One region of the Arthrobacter sp. UYP4 genome, then DNA from elsewhere that is predicted to be linked to it. Evidence: riboswitches for the same ligand, from Rfam matches in the RefSeq annotation. Region 1 holds a riboswitch; each other region holds the start of a gene.
The links. Region 1 has a riboswitch for S-adenosylmethionine ahead of AC0Z9V_RS11515 (ABC transporter substrate-binding protein). Riboswitches for the same ligand answer to the same signal wherever they lie in the genome.

Region 1 (6,233 bases):
GGCGTTGGCGGCGTTGAGGCCCACGAGCGTGCGGGCCGTGACGGTCTTGCCGGAGCCGGATTCACCCACCAGGGCGAGCGCCTTGCCGGGTGCGAGGGCCAGCGAGACGTCGCGGACGACGTCGACGACGCCGCGCGGGGTGCTGAAGGAGACGTTGAGGTTGTCGATGGCGAGCAGGGGCTGCTGCACGGGGTTGGTTCCGGTGGTGTTCGTCATGGTCAGACCTCTGCTTCGAGTCGGCGCTGCAGGTGGTGGCCCACCACGGTGGTGGTCAGCGCGGCGAGGGTGATGAAGATGCCGGGGAAGGCCGCGATCCACCAGGCGACCTGGAGGTAGTTGCGTCCGTCGGCGAGCATGGCGCCCCACTCGGCGGCGGGCGGCTGGGCGCCGAGGCCGAGGAAACTCAGCGACGAGGCCCAGACGATGGCCTGGCCGATCCCGAGCGTCACGAGCACGAAGAGGGGCCGTGCGACGTTGGGGACGATCGTGTGCCAGAGGATGTGCGACTTCGAGCGGCCGAGCGCGAGGGCTGTTTCCACATACGGGGCCGCGACCACCTGCACGGTCTGGGTGCGGAGCATCCTTGCATAACCAGGGGCCGAACCGACCCCGACGGCGATGGCGGCGGTGACGACGCCGGTGCCGGACACCGCGATGACGATCAGGGCGAGGAGCAGGCCCGGGAAGGCGAACAGGATCTCGACGAAACGGCAGATCGCCGAGTCCAGCCACCTGCCGGACACACCGGCGGTGATGCCGAGGGCGCCGCCGAGGATCAGCCCGATGGCGGTGGCGGCGAGGCCGAGCAGCAGGGACTGGCCCGTGCCCGCGATCACGCGGGAGAAGACATCACGGCCGTTCTGGTCCGTGCCGAACAGATGGAGGCCATCGGGTGACTGGAAGGCGTTGGCGGGGTCGATCTCGAAGGGGTCCTGCCGCAGGAAGACCGACGGCGCGATGGCAGCGAGCACCAGGAAGGCGAGGAGCGCGGCGGCGATCCAGACGCCGATGGGCGTGTTGCGGACGAGGCGTCCGGCACGGGAGGGAGCAGGGGCCGGTGACGAGGGAGCTGCGCTGCCGCCCTCCGCCGTCGTGGTGGGGTCGAGGGTGAGGCTCATGCTGCTGATCCCTTCGGGTTCGTGCGGGGGTCGACCACGCGGTAGAGGACGTCCACCACGAGGTTCACGAGGATGTAGACCGCGGCGATGAGAAACACCACGGCGAGGGTGATGGGCAGGTCGCGGTTCACGATGGCGTCCACGAGGGACCGGCCGAGGCCCGGTCGGGCGAAGATGATCTCGGCGACGACGGCCGAGCTGACGAGCGAGCCGACGGCCCAGGCGGAGAGCGTGAGGCCGGGGAGGATCGCGTGGCGCAGGGCGTGGGTGATCCGGACGGCGGTGTCGCTGAGGCCGCGGGCACGGGCGCTCAGGACGAAGGGCTGGGCGAGGGCGTCCTCGAAGGAGGACCGCGTGACCTGGGCGATGAACCCGGCGAGCGGGACCGCCAGCGAGAGCGCCGGCAGGACGAGCGACCGGAAGCCGTCGTTGCCCGCGACCGGGAACCAGCCGAGGGTCACCGCGAAGACCACGGCCAGCATGATGCCCACCCAGAACTGAGGGAGGGAGGCGAAGAACACCTCGACAGCACGCCCGGCGCCGTCGAGCACACGCCCGCGGCCCACCGTCAGGAGGGTGAACGCCAGGGCGATCACCCAGGCGAACACGAGGGCGAGCCCGGCCAGCTGCAGGGTGGGCAGGATCTGTGGGCCGATGATCTCCAGGACGGGGACCTTGAAGATGTAGGACACCCCGAAATCGCCGGTGAGGAGGTTGCCGAGGTAGGAGAGGTACTGGACGAGGACGGGCTGGTCGAGCCCGTACTCTGCCCGCACGGCGGCGACCGTTTCTGGTGACGGCGAGGATCCCGCCCCGCCGAGGATCGCGGTGATCGGGTCACCGGGCGTGAGGCGGAGGACGAAGAACGTGAGGGTCACGGCCGCCCAGAGGACGAAGAGGCTGCCGGCCGCACGCTTCGCGATGACCTTGCCGGCGGTACCGGCCGTCGCCGTCGTGCGGGGTGCTGCGCTGAGGGAATCGAGGGAAGAGGTGCTCATTCTGAATCCACCGCCGTGACGTCGTAGAGGTAGGGGAGGGACAGGCTCGGTTCGAGGGTGAGATTGCCGTAGCGGTCGCTCCGCAGCGCCACCTGGCTGGCCTGGTTGTAGAGCGGCAGCTGGAGGGCGTTGTCGCTCACGATCTGCTGCGCCTCGTAGTAGAGGCGCTCACGCTCGGCGGGATCGTCCGTGGCCAGGGCGTCGTTGAGGATGCCGTCGAGCTCGGGGTTGCGGAAGCCCGAACCGTTCGGCACGAAGCCCGCCGATTCGGTGTACTCCGAGGAGAAGACGATCCGCAGCACGTCCGCGGTGTTGGTGTTCCAGTAGTCGGCGCGGAGGTCGTACGCGAAGTTGTTGCCGAGCTCGCTGACGGTCGCGCCGTCGCCGTTCTCGATCAGCACCTCGAAGCCGGCCTTCTTCGCCGTCGCCTGGATCTGCGTGACGAGCGCCTGGTGCGCGGTGGGCCACGCGCCGGGCGTGTAGGGGAAGTGCACGGTCAGGCGCTCGCCGTCCTTCACGCGGTAGCCCTCGTCGTCGCGCTCGGTCCAGCCCGCCTCATCGAGCAGGCGGGCCGCCTCGTCGGGGTCCGGGTCGTAGACGTGCTCGAAGTCGGGGGAGTAGAAGCCCGTGGTGGAGCTCAGCGGGCCGCCGGCCCGGGTCACGGTGCCGAAGTACACGCTGTTGATGCCCGCATCGACGTAGGCGCTGTGCAGGAAGGCCTTGCGGATGTCCACGTCGTCGAACGGTGCCCGGGTGGTGTTGAGGATCAGGTTGGTCGGGTTGCCGGGCCGGTCCTGCAGGATCAGTTCGACGTTCGGGTCCGCCTCGGCCTCGCCGAAGTGCACCGACGGCATGAGGTCGAGGGCGTCCACCTGGCCCGCCCGCAGGAGGCCGTAGCGGGTGGAGTCCTCGGGGACGATGCGCCACTCGATCTTCTCGATGTGCGCCGGCCCCTCGTGCTGCGCATACGGCGGAGCGGAGTTGTAGTCCTCGTTGCGCACCAGGCTGACCTTGGACTGCGGCACGTAGTCGACGATCTTGTATGGCCCGGTACCCACGGGTGCGTTGCAGTTCTCGGCCTGCGGCCGTTTGAGCGCCTCGGGCGATTCGATGCCGAGGAACGGCTGGGCGAGCACCTCGAGGAACGCGGCGTAGGGGCGGTTGAGGGTGACGACGGCGGTGGTCTCGTCCACGACCTCGGTGCCCACGTAGGGCTTGAGGTAGCCGCCGGCCGTGCCGGACTGCGTGTCGGGGTCGATCATGTGGTCGAGGTTGGCCTTGACCGCCTCCGCGGTGAGCTTGGTCCCGTCGGTGAACCAGACGTCGTCGCGCACCGTGAAGGTGTAGGTGAGGCCGTCGTCGGACACGGACCAGTCCGTGGCGAGCCACGGGTGGATGGCCCCTTCGCTGTCCTGGGACACGAGGGAGTCGAGGTAGTTCGCCGCGATGGACGCCTGCGGCATGTCCCCGTTGACGTGGGGGTCGAGGCAGGAGATGTCCTTGCCGGTGGCGAAGACGAAGGTGTCGTCCTCGCTCGCGGCTGCTGATCCTCCGCAGCCGCTCGTGGTGAGCACCAGGCCCGCCGCGACGGCGAGCAGGGCGAGGGTGCGGGGTGGACGGGGAGTGCTGGGGCTTGCTGTTCTCACGCGTGGCTCCTGAATCATCGCCCGATGGAGGGTGATACAGGTCAGCCAGCAGTCGCCCCGGGCGTGCCGGAGCACGGAAGGGCAGACCAACGAAAGCGTGTAGCTTCTCCATCGGTCCTGGCAGTAGCACCGTTCCCCGTTGCTACACGGGGAGGGTTGCTGCGGCGTCGTCGATCCAGGTCTCTCGGCCGCTCGGGATGGTTATGGCTACAGCTAAGCGCACCGGAGGGCGGGGGCGCCAGTGGTGCCCGTCATATTCGGTCACGCGGTGCTCCGGGACGGCTTCCCCCGACGCCCGACAGCTGCACCAGGAGTTCCACCTTGCGGCCGAGCGCGAAGCCGCTGAGGTCCGGCAGCCGCACCAGGTACTCGTCCTCGACCAGCAGGTTCAGGAGCCGGTAGGTGGTCGCCTTCGGCAGCCCGAGGTTGCGGCTCACCTCCAGCCCGGTGACCCCGGGTCCGCACCGCGCAACCTCCTCGAGCACAGCGAGGGCGCTCCGCACCGCTTTGGGCTGGCGGGCCCGCAGGCCGACGTCGTCGGGCCGGTCCGTGGTCATGGGGCATCGCCCGCGGCAGTGTTCCGACCACCTCCGAGCACGGCGTCCTGCGTGGGCACGTCGTAGAGCCCGAGGACGGGGTCGGCCGACCGGTGACGGCGGTGCCACAGGAACCAGAGCAGCGCGGTGGCCAGCAGGATGCAGAAGATCCAGCCGCTCGCACTCCGGCCCGCACCCGCGAGGGTGATCCGATAGGCGACGAGGGCACCCGCGAGTGCCACCGAAGTGATCCCGGCCGCGAGCGCCGGCCGGAGGGTCAGCTCGCCGATGCGCCGCAGGAAGACCGGCACTGCACAGCACGCCAGCAGATAGGCGGTGACGTAGGCGGTGGCTGCGGTGCCGAGGAGCTTGTTCATCGCCTCGCCCGTTCCGAGGCCGAGCAGGATCAGCGTCGCCGGAACGACCGTAACCACGGGCATGGCAGCCAGGACGGCATGGACGGGCGTCCGGAACCGGAGGTGGGCGTGCCCGAGCCAGGCGGGTAGGACATCCTCCCGGCCCATGGTCAGCAGCACCCGGGCCAGTGCGGTGGCGCACGCGAGCGTGCACGCGAAGAAGGACAGCGCGGCGCCGGCGTCGAGCAGGGGGACCAGCCACGGGAGGCCCGCAGCCCGCATCGCGGGACCGAAGACCTGCGACCCGTCGTCGTCCAGCGGGGGCACGGATTGCAGCAGGACCCGTTGGGCCAGGGCTGCCACGACGTACAGCACACCCCCGCCGGCGGCACTCCAGAGCAGCACTCGGGGAATGTTCCGCAGCGGCCTGCGCGTCTCGGCGCCCAGGACGGTGGCGCTCTCGAAGCCCACGAAGGCCATCAGGGCCAGGACGGCGCCCGTCGCCAGGCCGCTGAAGCCCGGGTCCGGCACGGCGGCCCGGACGTCGACGTCGGGCAGGGCCTCGCGTGGGACCGCGAGGAACACGAGGACGATCGGCACCACGAGGACCAGGAGCGCCGCTCCTTCGGCCATGAGCATGGCGAGGGAGGACAGGCGGAGACCCCGGATGAGCAGCCACGTGCAGGTCCCGCCGACCGTGAGGATGACGCCCGCCATCACCGGATCGGCGAATTGCGGCCGGCCGAACGACGCGATGAGGTCCGAGGCGTGCAGCGCGAAGCCGATCAGCGCGAACATCGCGACGCAGGCGTAACCGATGATCAGCGAGCAGCCCGTCGCGAGGGCGACCAGGGGTCGCCACGTGCCCGTGCTGCCCAGGGCCTGGGCCACGTAGCTGTACAGCGAGCCGGCAGCTCCCATGCGCCGCGCGTACTGGCCGAGCGTGTAGCCGATCAGCAGGACCAGGACCGTCGCGCAGAGGATCGACGTAACCGCGTGGCGGCCTGCGGCGGCGGTGACCATCGCGGGCATGGTCACGGCCGCGGCAACCGGTGCCATCGCGGAGACCGACTGCGCGAGGGCATCCACGGGGCCGAGGCTCCGCCGGGCCAGGCCGTGGAGCGGAGAGATGTCCGCCAGTCCCGTCACGCGAGGAGGGCTGGCGACGGCGTCCTGCAGTGGCTTCATGATCTGCCTTTCCCCCGCGAACAGTAGGTGCGCCGTGTTGCCCTGATGTTTCACGACGCCTGTATGACGCAGCAGGCGCGACGACGTCGCAGGTGGGGCTCCGGGCACGCCGTGCGGGAGTCTCATTTGGAACGACGGCAGCTTTTACCGGGCGATGATCGGGCGGAAACGGTCCGTTGGAAGCATCGCTGCATGGCTATCTCCCCCACAGGCACGGCGTCCGCATCCGCCGTCGGCCCCCAGCGCCTCACCGGCACCCTGGGCGCCGGATCCATCGTGTTCATGGTCGTCGCGGCGGCATCGCCGCTGACCGTCATCGGCGGCGCCGCGCCGCTCGGAATCCTGCTGGGCAACGGGCCGGGGTATCCCAGCATGTACGCCGTCGCAGGGC
Region 2 (6,233 bases), 470 kb from region 1:
TCGGTGCCGCCATCCACTCCGTGCGCGCCGTCCCCGAGGACCAGCTGGCCGTCATCGCACAGCACCTGCCGGCCGGGCTCCCCCTGCATGTCCACCTCTCCGAGCAGCCCGCGGAGAACGAGGACTGCCTCCGTGCCACCGGCCGCACCCCGACCGCCTTGCTCGACTCCTACGGACTCGTCGGGAGCCGGCTGTCCGCCGTCCACGCGACCCACGTCAGCGAGCGTGACATCGCCGTCCTCGCCGGTGCCGGGGCCGCCGTCGTCCTCTGTCCCACCACCGAGGCGGACCTGGCGGACGGCATCGGCCCGGCCGGCGACCTCCGCGCAGCGGGAGCGACGCTCGCCCTCGGCACCGACCAGCACGCCGTCGTGGACCCATGGCTGGAGATGCGGGCGCTGGAGCACGGGGAGCGCCTGCGCACCGGGCGGCGGGGTCACTTCGGACCGGAGCAGCTGCACGCCATCGCCTCTCTCGGCGGGGCAGCCGCGCAGGCCCGGCCGGGCGCCGGCTTCCGGCCCGGCCGCGCCGCCGACTTCATGGCCGTCGATCCGGGCACCGCGCGCACGGCCGGGTCCTCCCGGGAGCAGCTCGCCTACACCGCGACCGGCCAGGACGTCACGGGTGTCGTCGTCGGGGGAGTCCTCGTGGCGCGCGACGGCGTCCACACCACGCTGGGGAGGCCCGCCGACCTGCTGGTCACGGCCATCGCCCGGCTGGACGAGGCGGCGCAGAGGGAGCACGAGCCTGGCAGGAGCCCGGCGGGCCACAGCCGGGAGCAGCACTGATGTCCGTCCTCATCACGAACATCGGTGAGCTCCTCACCTCGGACCCCGACGGCACCACCCTGCGGGACGCCGCCGTGGTGTTCGAGGGCGAGCGCATCAGCTGGATCGGCCCGTCCGCGCACGCCCCTGCCGCCGACGAGAGCCACGACGCCGGTGGCCGTGCAGGCCTCCCGGGCTGGGTCGACAGCCACACGCACCTCGTGTTCGCCGGCGACCGGACGGCCGAGTTCGAGGCCCGCATGGCGGGGGAGTCCTACGCCGCGGGTGGTATCGCCGTCACCGTCGACGCGACACGTGCCGCCGGCGACTACGACCTCACGCGACTCCTGCTGGCCCGGGTCGCCGAGGCCGCGGCGGGCGGGACCACCTACCTGGAGACGAAGACGGGCTACGGGCTCGACGTCGAGCAGGAGGCGCGCAGTGCGCGCATCGCGGCAGGCGTCGTCGACGAGGTCACGTTCCTCGGTGCGCACCTCGTGCCGCGCGGGGAGGACGCGGACCACTACACCGACCTGGTGTGCGGGCCCATGCTCGACGCCGTCCGCCCCTATGTCCGCTGGGCCGACGTCTTCTGCGAGACGGGAGCCTTCACCGCCGAGCAGTCACGCCGCGTGCTCTCCGCCTCCGCCGCAGCCGGCCTCGGCCTGCGCGTGCACGGCAACCAGCTGGGACCGGGCGACGGCGTCGCGCTCGCCGTCGAGTTCGGCGCCGCCAGCGTGGACCACGTCAACCACCTGACCGACGACGACGTCGAGGCGCTCGCCGGTACCTGGGCCGGCTTCGCTGCGCTGGGCGAACCCGGCACGGCGGCCACCTGCCTGCCCGCCTGCGACCTCTCCACGCGCCAGCCGTTCCCGCCCGCCCGGAGGCTCCTCGACGCCGGCGTGCAGCTCGCGATCGCCAGCAACTGCAACCCCGGTACGTCGTTCACGAGCTCGATGGCCTTCTGCGTGGCCACCGCCGTCCTCCAGATGGGCCTCACCGTGCAGGAGGCGGTCCGCGCCGCGACCTTCGGCGGAGCGCTCGCGCTGCGGCGCCACGCGGGCGACGACGAGGACGGCCGGCGCGCGGTCGGCTCCCTGGCCGTCGGGCACCGTGCAGACCTGCAACTGCTGAACGCGCCCTCGGCCACGCATCTCGCATACCGGCCGGGCATGCCGCTCGTCCATGCCGTCTGGCGGGCCGGGAGCCGCGTGCGGTAGGGGAGGCAGGCGGATGTCCGCGGACTGGGAATCACCAGCCGCCGCTGGAAGGATAGCGCCATGACTGCCGAGTCCTCCCCGTCCGCTCCAGCAGCACCGGGCGGTGCCGTCCACCCGGAGCCACCCGTCCCGAGGCGCCGCATCACCGCCGAGCTGCTCATCGTCTTCGGCCTGTCCCTCGGACAGTCCGGTGTGTACGCGATCGTGAGCCTGGCCGAGAAGCTGACGCGCGGCCCCCTCGCCGCGCAGACCACCACGCTGAACCCGGTGCTCGACGACCGGCAGTACTTCGACCTCACCTACCAGCTGCTGGGAATCTTCTTCGCCCTGGTGCCGGTGGCCCTGGTCCTGTTCCTGCTCAGTGGCCACGGGGTCTCGGCGTTCCGGCGCCTCGGCCTCACGTTCGAGAGGCCCCTGCGGACCATGGGGTTCGGGATCGGCCTGGCGGCGGTCATCGGTATCGGCACGCTCGGGGTCTATGCCGGCGGCCGCGCGCTCGGCATCACCACCGCGCTGGTGCCCGCCGCGCTCGACACCTACTGGTGGACGATCCCCGTGCTCATCCTCTCGGCGGTCCGGCACGCCGTGCTCGAGGAGGTCATCGTGGTGGGGTACCTGTTCCTCCGGCTGCGGGAGCTCGGCTGGTCGACCCCGGCCATCGTCCTCACGAGCGCCCTGGTGAGGGGCAGCTACCACCTGTACCAGGGGTTCGGGCCCTTCCTCGGCAACGTGCTCATGGGCCTGCTGTTCGCCTGGTTCTACACGCGCAGCCGTCGGGTGATGCCGCTCGTCCTGGCACACGCGCTCATCGACATCACGGGTTTCGTCGGATTCACCCTGCTCGGTCCCGCCATCGGGATCGGCGGGTGACCGCCTGAGCGAAGCCTTACCTTCGGTCATTGCGCACGCCGATCATGACTAAATTATCCGGTGGACGCGGTGTTACCGTGAGTCCGTTCAGCGAAGCGGCGGCCCCGATCGGGGCCTCACCGGACCAGCCAGGAGGAATCATGAGCGTCGTCACCAGTGTCTCTGAATGCAGCGTCCACAACTGCTCCTTCAACCACGACGGCTGCACCGCCGTCGCCATCACCGTGTCGGGCAGCGAGGAACACGCGTCCTGCGCCACGTTCATCGACACGTCCATCAGCGGCGGGCTGCCCAAGATGCTCGCGCACGTCGGAGCGTGCCAGCGATCCGAGTGCAGCTACAACCACGACCTGCTGTGCAGCGCCCCGGCCGTCAAGGTGGGCCCCGGCGCCGAGGCCGCGGACTGCCTGACCTACACCCACGCCTGATCACTCCTCACCACAGCAGCGACACAGCAGAAGGGACCGGACATCATGTCCGGTCCCTTCTGCGTCCGCGGCGGAGGTCAGATCTCGATGCGGCCGTCGGCGGTCTCGAAGGTCACGGACATGATGCCCGGGGTGCCGTTGGGTGCGATCCACTGGACCTGGACGCCGTCGAGGGTCTCCTCGACCTCCGTGCCGAGCCATTCCGTGACGCGCTCGGACGAGCCGGCGATCGTGAGGCAGTCCAGCTTGACCGTCGCAGGACGGGCCTTCGACGGGTGCAGGGACTCGGTGCCCTCGTCCCAGCGGAGCAGATAGGGCACCTGCGGATCCGCGATGAGGCCCTTGATGCCGATCTGCTGCCAGGTCAGCTCCTGGCCGTCCGGGAACTTGCGGTTGCCGGGAACCGCACCGCGGCCGAGCCGCTCCTCGAAGGGTCCCAGGTCGTCGACGGCGACGCACCAGCCCATCCAGCCTCCACCGGCCTCGGAACGCGCCCGCACGGCCTGGCCGAACGGCGCCTTGTCCGACGCGGGGTGGTTGAGGACCTCGACGACCTCCAGGTACTGGCCGTTGACCAGCGGGAAGATCATGTTGCGGGTGCCGAAGCGGGGGTGCACACCGCCCTTCACCGGTTCCATGCCGAGCCTGGCCGAGATCCGGTCGGCGGTCGCAGCAAGTCCATCGGGTTCGCAGGCATAAGAGACGTGGTCCAGGCGCATGCCGATATTTTGGCACTAAGTGATCTGCGTCTCGACTAAGGCTTGCCTTACCCGTTCGACCGACCGCAGAAGGGGGTGAGCCGCTCCTTCACGGAGGGTCACACGGGTTGCCGGATGCGCCCCGATGGGCTTTCATGAATGCAGGTCATGAGTGCCAGCACGAAGCCCCGGCTTGCTGGCCGGCAACCCTCCAACCGCGGTGGGGTGCCCCGGGTGAAGACCAGGTTCGGCGCCACACCGGCGTCGTGCAAGCGCGGGCTCCTGCGGGCCCGGTCTCCTGGAACGGTGTCCACCGACGGGAGCATCGGAACCCGGCGGAGCCCCTTCCTACAGGGAGCACCATGTCCGACGATTGGTCCTTCGAGACACGCCAGATCCACGCCGGCCAGGTGCCGGACACCGCCACGGGAGCGCGTGCGCTGCCCATCTACCAGACGTCGTCATTCGTCTTCCCGAGTGCCGAGAGCGCCGCGAACCGGTTCTCGCTGACGGAACTCGCGCCCATCTACACGCGCATCGGCAATCCCACGCAGGAAGCGGTGGAGACGCGGATCGCGAGCCTCGAGGGCGGCGTCGGCGCGCTGCTCCTGGCCTCCGGCCAGGCGGCGGAGACCTTCGCGGTGCTGAACATCGCCGAGGCGGGTGACCACATCGTGGCGAGCCCGAGCCTCTACGGCGGCACGTACAACCTCTTCAAGCACACGCTGAAGAGGTTCGGCATCGAGACCACCTTCGTCGAGGACCCCGACGACCTCGAGCAGTGGCGCGACGCCGTCCGGCCGAACACCAAGCTCTTCTTCGGGGAAGTCGTGTCCAACCCCCGGCAGGACGTCCTCGACATCGAGGGCATCAGCGCGGTCGCGCACGAGAGCGGGATCCCCCTGATCGTGGACAACACGCTGTCCACGCCGTACCTGATCCGGCCCATCGAGTGGGGTGCGGACATCGTGGTGCACTCCGCGACGAAGTACCTCGGGGGCCATGGCAATGCCATCGCCGGGGTCATCGTCGATTCGGGGAACTTCGACTTCGCCCAGTACCCCGAGCGCTTTCCGGGCTTCAACACCCCGGACGAGAGCTACCACGGACTCGTCTACGCACGGGACCTCGGTGTCGGCAGCGCCCTCGGCGCCAACCTCGCCTACATCCTCAAGGCCCGCGTCCAGTTGCTGCGCGACCTCGGCTCGTCCGTGTCGCCGTTCAACGCCTTCCTCATCGCGCAGGGTCTGGAGACCCTCAGCCTGCGCGTGGAGCGCCACGTGCAGAACGCCCAGGCCGTCGCCGAGTGGCTCGAGGGGCACGACGACGTCGAGCGCGTCTCCTATGCGGGCCTCGCCTCGAGTCCCTGGTACGAGCGCGGCAGGAAGTACGGGCGGAACAACGGCACGGGCGCGATCGTCAGCTTCGACATCGTCGGGGGACTCGAGGCCGGCAAGCGCTTCGTCGACGGGCTGGAACTCCACTCGCACGTCGCGAACGTGGGCGATGTGCGCTCGCTCGTGATCCACCCGGCGTCCACGACCCACAGCCAGCTGGGGGCTGAGGCGCAGCTGACCGCCGGAGTGCGCCCGGGCCTCGTGCGCCTCTCCGTGGGCCTCGAGAACATCACCGACATCCTCGCCGACCTCGACGCGGGCTTCCGCGCCGCCAAAGGAGCCTAGCCCTTCGTGACGACCTACCCTCCTGCTCCGCTGCACCCCGGGATCGACGGCGCACGCCCTCCGGGGGACGGGCTCCTGCGCATCGCGCCGATCGGTCCGCTGGCCCTGGAGACGGGCGGCACGCTGCCGGACGTGCAGCTCGCCTTCGAGACCTGGGGCCGGCTGAACCGGGACGGGTCGAACGCCGTGCTCGTGCAGCATGCCCTGACCGGCAGCTCGCACGTGGCACGCGGCGACTCGGAGGAGGAGGGCTGGTGGGATTCGCTCGTGGGTCCCGGCCGCACGGTGGACACCGACCGGTACTTCGTGGTGTCGATCAACATGCTGGGAGGCTGCTACGGCTCGACGGGGCCGGCCAGCCTCGCGCCCGACGGGACGCCGTGGGGCTCGCGCTTCCCCCTGATCACCATCCGGGACTCCGTCCGGGCCGAGGCCCTGCTGGCCGACCGGCTCGGCATCGATCGGTGGCACTCGGTCCTCGGCGGCTCGATGGGCGGGGCGCGCGCCCTGGAATGGGCACTCATGTATCCGCAGCGCGTTCAGCGGTGCGCCGTCATCGCCTGCA
Region 3 (6,233 bases), on a different contig from region 1:
GGATCCGTCGTCGCGCTCTCCATGATGATCGCCGCAGCACTCCTGCAGGCCGGGTGGAACCCGATAGCCGTCATCGCCCTCGTGATCCTGACGGGTGCGACCTTCGGGCTTCTCATGGGGCTGGTCATCCAGGTCTTCGAGATCCAGCCCTTCATCGTCACCCTCGCCGGGCTGTTCCTGGCACGGGGCCTCTGCTACATGATCAGCGTCGACTCGATCACCGTGACCGACCCCTTCTTCACCGCGATGGCCCAGGCGAGGATCCCGCTGGCCGACAGGCTCTTCATCTCCCCCGGCGTCGTGATCGCACTGGTGGTCGTCGCCGTCGCCTTCTACGTCCTGCACCAGACCCGCTTCGGCCGGACGGTGTACGCGATCGGCGGCGGCGAATCCTCGGCGCTGCTCATGGGACTCGCCGTCCCCCGGACCAAGGTCCTCGTCTACGGGATCAGCGGGCTGTGCTCGGCGGTGGCCGGGATCCTCTTCTCGTTCTACAGCCTTTCCGGGTACAGCCTGGCGGGCACGGGCCTGGAACTGGACGCGATCGCCGCGGTGGTCGTGGGCGGCACGCTGCTCACCGGAGGATACGGCTACGTCCTCGGCTCCCTCGCCGGGGTGCTCATCCTCGGCATCGTCCAGACCTTCATCTCCTACGAGGGGACGCTGAGTTCCTGGTGGACGCGCATCGTGATCGGCGCGCTTCTCCTCGCCTTCATCCTGCTGCAGAAACTCTTCACGCGGAAGGCCAGACTCACCTGACGGCCCCGCCGCACCGGTCCGCCCCGCTCCCGCGACCCAGCCGATACGCTGGAGCGCATGACTGTTCTCGTGTTCCTCGACCCGGCCCACGACGACGGCAGGGTCGTCGACGCGTCCCAGCCGCAGCTCCTGGCCACCGATCTGGGCGCCACCCGCGGTGACGGCATCTTCGAATCGCTCCTCGCCGTCGGAGGATCCCCCCGCAAGGAGCAGGCGCACCTCGCGAGACTCGCGTCGTCGGCCGCGGCCCTCGACCTGTCGGTGCCCGACGCCGAGGCCTGGAGCCGTGCCATCCGCACCGGCCTGCGGGAGTTCTCGGCAGCGGAACCGGGTGAGGACCATGCCGTCGTGAAGCTCGTCGCCACCCGCGGCGTCGAGGGTGCCGGCCGGGCCACGGCCTGGGTCTCGGTGGCACCCGTTCCGGCGTCGACCCTGGCGCAGCGGGAGGCAGGCCTGAAGGTGCTGTTCCTCGAGCGCGGCTACGACAGCACGGTGGCGCAGCGTGCTCCCTGGCTGCTGATGGGGGCGAAGACGCTCTCCTACGCCGTCAACATGGCCGCCATCCGCCATGCGAAGGCGCACGGCGCCGACGACGTCATCTTCATCTCCTCGGACGGGAAGGTCCTCGAGGGCCCCACCTCCACCGTGCTCCTCGCGTACGACCGCGACGGTCGGAAGACGCTCCTCACGCCGCAGCTCGAGAGCGGCATCCTGGCGGGCACCTCCCAGAGCGCACTGTTCGCCGCAGCCCGGGAACAGGGGTGGGAGCTCGGCTACGGACCGCTGGAACCGCACCACCTCCTCGACGCCGACGCCGTGTGGCTGATCTCGAGCATCCGGCTCCTCGCGCCGGTCCTCTCGCTGGACGGCACGGAGCTCCGGACCTCCGCCGCCCTGACCGCAGAACTCACCGGACTGGTGGATCGTTTCGTGTAATCTCCACCACAAAAGGGCCCCTCCGGGGCCCTTTGCTACGTCAAACACCACTTTCCCGGCATCCGCGTTTTGACCCGACGCTTCGTGCTGCCCTACCGTTTTCCTGAAATCAAGAGTTCCAGCCATCGGCCCTGGCCGGCTGGACAGCAACCCTCTCCCGTAGTGGGGTGCTCCAGGTGAAGATTCGGCCGCCGGGCCAAGTCCCCCGGTTGGCAAGTACGGCGTCGTGCGGCCTGTCCCGAGGTAGACGGAGGACACCACCGCCACAGCGCGCACAGCCCAGAACAGCGAGCGTGTCACCCAGCAGCCAGCAGCCTCCCCCTGCCGCCATCCGGCATCCCCGAACACCCAGCGCCCGCACCCGGGCCGGCATCGAAATGAAGGACACCATGAACATCTCCCGCAAGGTCCTCGCTGCACTCACCGTGCCGCTCCTCGCCCTGACCGTCTCCTGCGGCAGTGACAGCGGAAGCACGCCCACCGAATCCGCCGACGCCCTGGCCGGCAGCGACCAGCAGTCGCTCGACCAGTACACCACCGAGGACACCACGCCGATCGACGAGATCGACACGTCCGGGCTCGGCCTCATCACCGACGGCACCCTGCGCGTCGGCACGCTCTCGGACGCCCCGCCGAACATCTTCCTCGAGGACGGTGTCTTCACCGGCTACGACAACGAACTGCTGCGCGCCATCGGCGAGAAGCTCGACCTCGAGGTCGAGTTCGCCTCCACCGACTTCTCCGCCCTCCTCGCGCAGGTCCAGAACAAGCAGTTCGACGTCGGGTCCTCCTCGATCTCGACGACGGCGGCCCGCCGCGAGAACGTCGGCTTCACCAACGGCTACGACTTCGGCTACATGGCCGTCGTCACGAAGAACGGCTCCTCGGTGAGCGGCTTCGACTCCCTCTCGGAGAGCACCCGCATCGGCGTGGTCCAGGGCACCGTCCAGGACGACTACGTCTCCAATACCCTCGGCCTCGAGCCCGTGCGCTTCCCGGACTACAACACGGTGTACGCCAACGTGAAGAACGGGCAGGTGGACGCCTGGGTCGCCCCGTCGCAGCAGGCCACCGGCCAGGTGAAGGAGGGCGACGACACCACGATCGCCGAGACCATCATCAACACGGAGAACTTCACGGCGTACGCGGTCAACAGCGACAACCAGCCCCTCATCGACGCCCTCAACTCGGGCCTCGACGCGGTGATCGCCGACGGCACCTGGTCCGAGCTCACCAAGGAGTGGTACCCGGACCGCGAGATGCCCACCGACTGGAAGCCCGGCAGCAAAGCCGTGGACGTAAAGTAGCCGGCCCTGCATGGATGCCCTCGAACAGCTCGGCAAGACGTTCTTCGACTGGGAGGCGATGGCCGCGGTCCTGCCGGACCTCCTGACCGTCGGACTGCCCAACACCCTCCTGCTCGCCCTGGCCTCGGGGATCATCGGGACGATCGTCGGCATGCTCCTCGCGATCATGGGGATCTCCCGCAACCGGGTGCTCCGGTGGATCGCACGCATCTACACGGACATCTTCCGCGGCCTCCCCGCCGTCGTGATCATCCTGCTCATCGGACTGGGCCTCGGTCCCATCCTCCGGCAGGTCACGGGCAGCACCAGCCCCTACCCGCTGGGCATCCTCGCCCTGTCGCTGATCGCCTCGGCCTACATCGGGGAGATCTTCCGCTCCGGCATCCAGAGCGTGGAGAAGGGTCAGCTGGAGGCCTCGCGTGCGCTGGGCTTCAGCTACGGCGCATCCATGCAGCTCGTGGTGGTGCCCCAGGGCGTGCGGCGCGTGCTGCCCGCCCTGGTCAACCAGTTCATCTCGCTCATCAAGGAGTCGTCGCTCATCTACTTCATCGGCCTCGTCGCCAGTGAACGCGAGCTCTTCCGGGTGGGCAACGACGCCGCGAGCAACACCGGCAACCTCTCGCCCCTGATCGCGGCCGGCGTGCTCTACCTCTGCCTGACCATCCCGCTGACGCACCTGGTCAACTTCATCGACACCAGGCTCCGCGTGGGCAGGAAGCAGAAACCGGAACCGGACGAACTGGCCGCGGTGATTCCGACGAGCGGAGGAGCGAAGGCATGAAGACCATCGAATCGGGAACACTGACGGGCAAGGGCCTGCACCTGTCCTTCGGCTCCAACCACGTGCTGCGCGGGATCGACCTGCACGTGGAACGGGGGACGACGGCGTCGGTCATCGGGCCGTCCGGCTCCGGGAAGTCCACCCTGCTGCGTGTCCTCAACCGGCTGATCGAACCCGACCAGGGCGATATCCTGCTCGACGGCCGCTCCGTCCTCAAGGACAACCCGGACGAGCTGCGCCGCCGCATCGGCATGGTGTTCCAGCAGTTCAACCTCTTCCCGCACAAGACCGTGCTGGACAACGTGTCCCTGGCGCTGCGCAAGCTCCGGAAGATGTCCGCCGGCGAGGCACGGGAGAAGGCCCTCGCCCAGCTCGACCTGGTGGGCCTCAAGCACAAGGCCGACGTCCGGCCGGGCAACCTCTCCGGCGGGCAGCAGCAGCGCGTGGCGATCGCGCGGGCGCTGGCCATGGACCCCGAGGTGATGTTCTTCGACGAGGCCACGTCCGCGCTGGACCCGGAGCTCGTGAAGGGCGTCCTCGCCCTCATGGCGGACCTCGCCTCGGCGGGCATGACCATGGTCGTCGTCACGCACGAGATGGGCTTCTCACGCAACGTCTCGGACACCGTGACGTTCATGGACGGCGGCGTCGTCGTGGAGTCGGGACCACCGTCCGCGATCTTCGACGACGCGCAGACGCCCCGCCTGAGGTCGTTCCTCTCGGACGTCCTCTAGCGGTCCTGCCGGGGCCGGGATCCGCTCGCATGCCACAGGGGCTCCGCATCCGCGGAGCCCCTGTGGCATGTCCGGCGCCTCCCGGTCAGGAGAGGAGGAAGTTCCAGGTCCCGGCCAGGACCGCCGCCGCTACCGCGCCCGCCGCGACCACGAGCCCGACGGCGGCGACGCCGAGGTCGAGGGACGAGAACGTGCTGGTCCGCGCCCAGGTGCGCGTCGCATCGCCGAAACCGCGCGCCTCCATCGCCGTCGCGAGCCGCGTGGCACGCCGGATCGCCTGGACGATCAGCCCGAAGGACTGCCCCAGCAGATTCCGCGTGCGCGCGACGACGGAGCCGTCCGAACCGATGCCCCGCGCGTGGCGTGCCAGTCCGAGGGACTCCCACTCCTCCAGGAGCAGGCCCACGAGCCGCAGCGAGGCCAGCCCGCCGAGGACGAAGCGGTGCGGCAGGTGCAGCTTCTGGGCGAGGGCGTCGGCCAGGTCCGTGGGGTCCGTGGTGAGCAGGAGGAAGATGCCGGGCAGCGCGAGCGCGAGCCCCCTCAGCCCGACCGCGACCCCGGCCGCCACCGAGCCCTCGGTGAAGAGGAACGGCCCGACGTCGATCAGTACCGTTCCGCTCTTCTCCGCGAGCAGCGCGGTGCCGTAGGCGCCGATCGACGCCGCGACCAGCAGGGGCCAGATGCGCCGGGCGAGGCCCCACGCACTGATGCCCAGCAGCGGCATCAGCGCGAGCTCGCAGGCCAGGACCACGGCGGCACTGACCCAGTCGATGCTCGCCATGAGGGCGAGCGTGATGACCGCGGCGGCGAACAGCTTGGACACGGGGTTGGCGCGCAGGAGCGTCTTCCCGGTCAGCACCGGGGTCAGGTGATCGGTGCTCATCGGGCCACCAGCCGTCCCGCCCCGTCGGCGATGTGCAGGGTCCTGCCGCCGAGGGCGGCGATGAAATCGGCGTCGTGCGTGACGGAGACGACGGCCACGCCGTCGTCGATCAGCTCGCGCAGCAGGGTGACGAGTTCGGCCCAGGTCCCGGCGTCCTGGCCGAAGGTGGGCTCGTCGAGGATCAGGAGGCGCGGGGCCGTGGCGAGCATCGTCGCGACCGACAGCCGCCGCTTCTCGCCGCCGGAGAGCGTGAACGGATTGGCCTTCAGCAGATGGGTGAGGCGGAGGCGCTCGGCCAGCTCGGTGATCCGCCGCGGATCGGCGGTCCCGCTGACGCGTCGCGGCCCGAACTCCAGTTCCTCGCCCACGGACGCCGTGAGGAACTGGTGCTCGGGCTCCTGGAAGACCGTGCCGATCCGCTGCACGAGCTGGGCCGACCGCCAGCGGAACGGGTCGCTGCCCGCCGCTCCGGCGAGCGGAGGCGCGGCGTCCACCCGGCCGGCGCGCGGCCGGAGCAGGCCGCCGAGCGTGAGCGCCGCCGTCGACTTCCCGGCGCCGTTCGGCCCGGTGATGCCCAGTGCTTCCGCCTCGTGCACCCGGAGGTCGAGGTCCTCGACGGCCGCGGGGCCCCGCTTGGTCCTGGCCACCGTGAGGGAGCGCGCCGACAGCAGCGGGCCGCCACCGGCGCCGGGTACGGGCCCTCCCAGGGGCGGCCGCCGGCCCGGGACCCAGACGCCGGCGCGTGCCAGCCCGGCACGCGTGGCCTCGTGCCCCAGGATGTCCGCGGGGGAACCGTCGGCGAGGACGCCTCCCCCGGCGTCGAGCACGATCAC

Region 2: linked by a shared signal. The riboswitch ahead of AC0Z9V_RS09545 (bifunctional o-acetylhomoserine/o-acetylserine sulfhydrylase) and the one ahead of AC0Z9V_RS11515 (ABC transporter substrate-binding protein) in region 1 are both predicted to bind S-adenosylmethionine.
Region 3: linked by a shared signal. The riboswitch ahead of AC0Z9V_RS08405 (ABC transporter substrate-binding protein) and the one ahead of AC0Z9V_RS11515 (ABC transporter substrate-binding protein) in region 1 are both predicted to bind S-adenosylmethionine.

What each region holds. Positions count from the first base shown of each region.
Region 1 is NZ_JBXAVU010000002.1:617,514-623,746, reverse strand. It holds gene AC0Z9V_RS11530 (dipeptide ABC transporter ATP-binding protein) at 1-216, opposite strand, end outside; gene AC0Z9V_RS11525 (ABC transporter permease) at 219-1,118, opposite strand; gene AC0Z9V_RS11520 (ABC transporter permease) at 1,115-2,116, opposite strand; gene AC0Z9V_RS11515 (ABC transporter substrate-binding protein) at 2,113-3,762, opposite strand; SAM riboswitch class I at 3,868-3,966, opposite strand; gene AC0Z9V_RS11510 (helix-turn-helix domain-containing protein) at 4,014-4,319, opposite strand; gene AC0Z9V_RS11505 (APC family permease) at 4,316-5,842, opposite strand; gene AC0Z9V_RS11500 (APC family permease) at 6,035-6,233, shown strand, end outside.
Region 2 is NZ_JBXAVU010000002.1:151,041-157,273, reverse strand. It holds gene AC0Z9V_RS09570 (formimidoylglutamate deiminase) at 1-788, shown strand, start outside; gene hutI (imidazolonepropionase) at 788-1,990, shown strand; gene AC0Z9V_RS09560 (CPBP family intramembrane glutamic endopeptidase) at 2,051-2,860, shown strand; gene AC0Z9V_RS09555 (DUF1540 domain-containing protein) at 3,001-3,288, shown strand; gene AC0Z9V_RS09550 (VOC family protein) at 3,366-4,007, opposite strand; SAM riboswitch class IV at 4,151-4,267, shown strand; gene AC0Z9V_RS09545 (bifunctional o-acetylhomoserine/o-acetylserine sulfhydrylase) at 4,349-5,668, shown strand; gene metX (homoserine O-acetyltransferase MetX) at 5,675-6,233, shown strand, end outside.
Region 3 is NZ_JBXAVU010000001.1:1,791,365-1,797,597, forward strand. It holds gene yjfF (galactofuranose ABC transporter, permease protein YjfF) at 1-759, shown strand, start outside; gene AC0Z9V_RS08400 (aminodeoxychorismate lyase) at 817-1,695, shown strand; SAM riboswitch class IV at 1,803-1,920, shown strand; gene AC0Z9V_RS08405 (ABC transporter substrate-binding protein) at 2,085-3,002, shown strand; gene AC0Z9V_RS08410 (amino acid ABC transporter permease) at 3,013-3,783, shown strand; gene AC0Z9V_RS08415 (amino acid ABC transporter ATP-binding protein) at 3,780-4,517, shown strand; gene AC0Z9V_RS08420 (energy-coupling factor transporter transmembrane component T family protein) at 4,603-5,400, opposite strand; gene AC0Z9V_RS08425 (ABC transporter ATP-binding protein) at 5,397-6,233, opposite strand, start outside.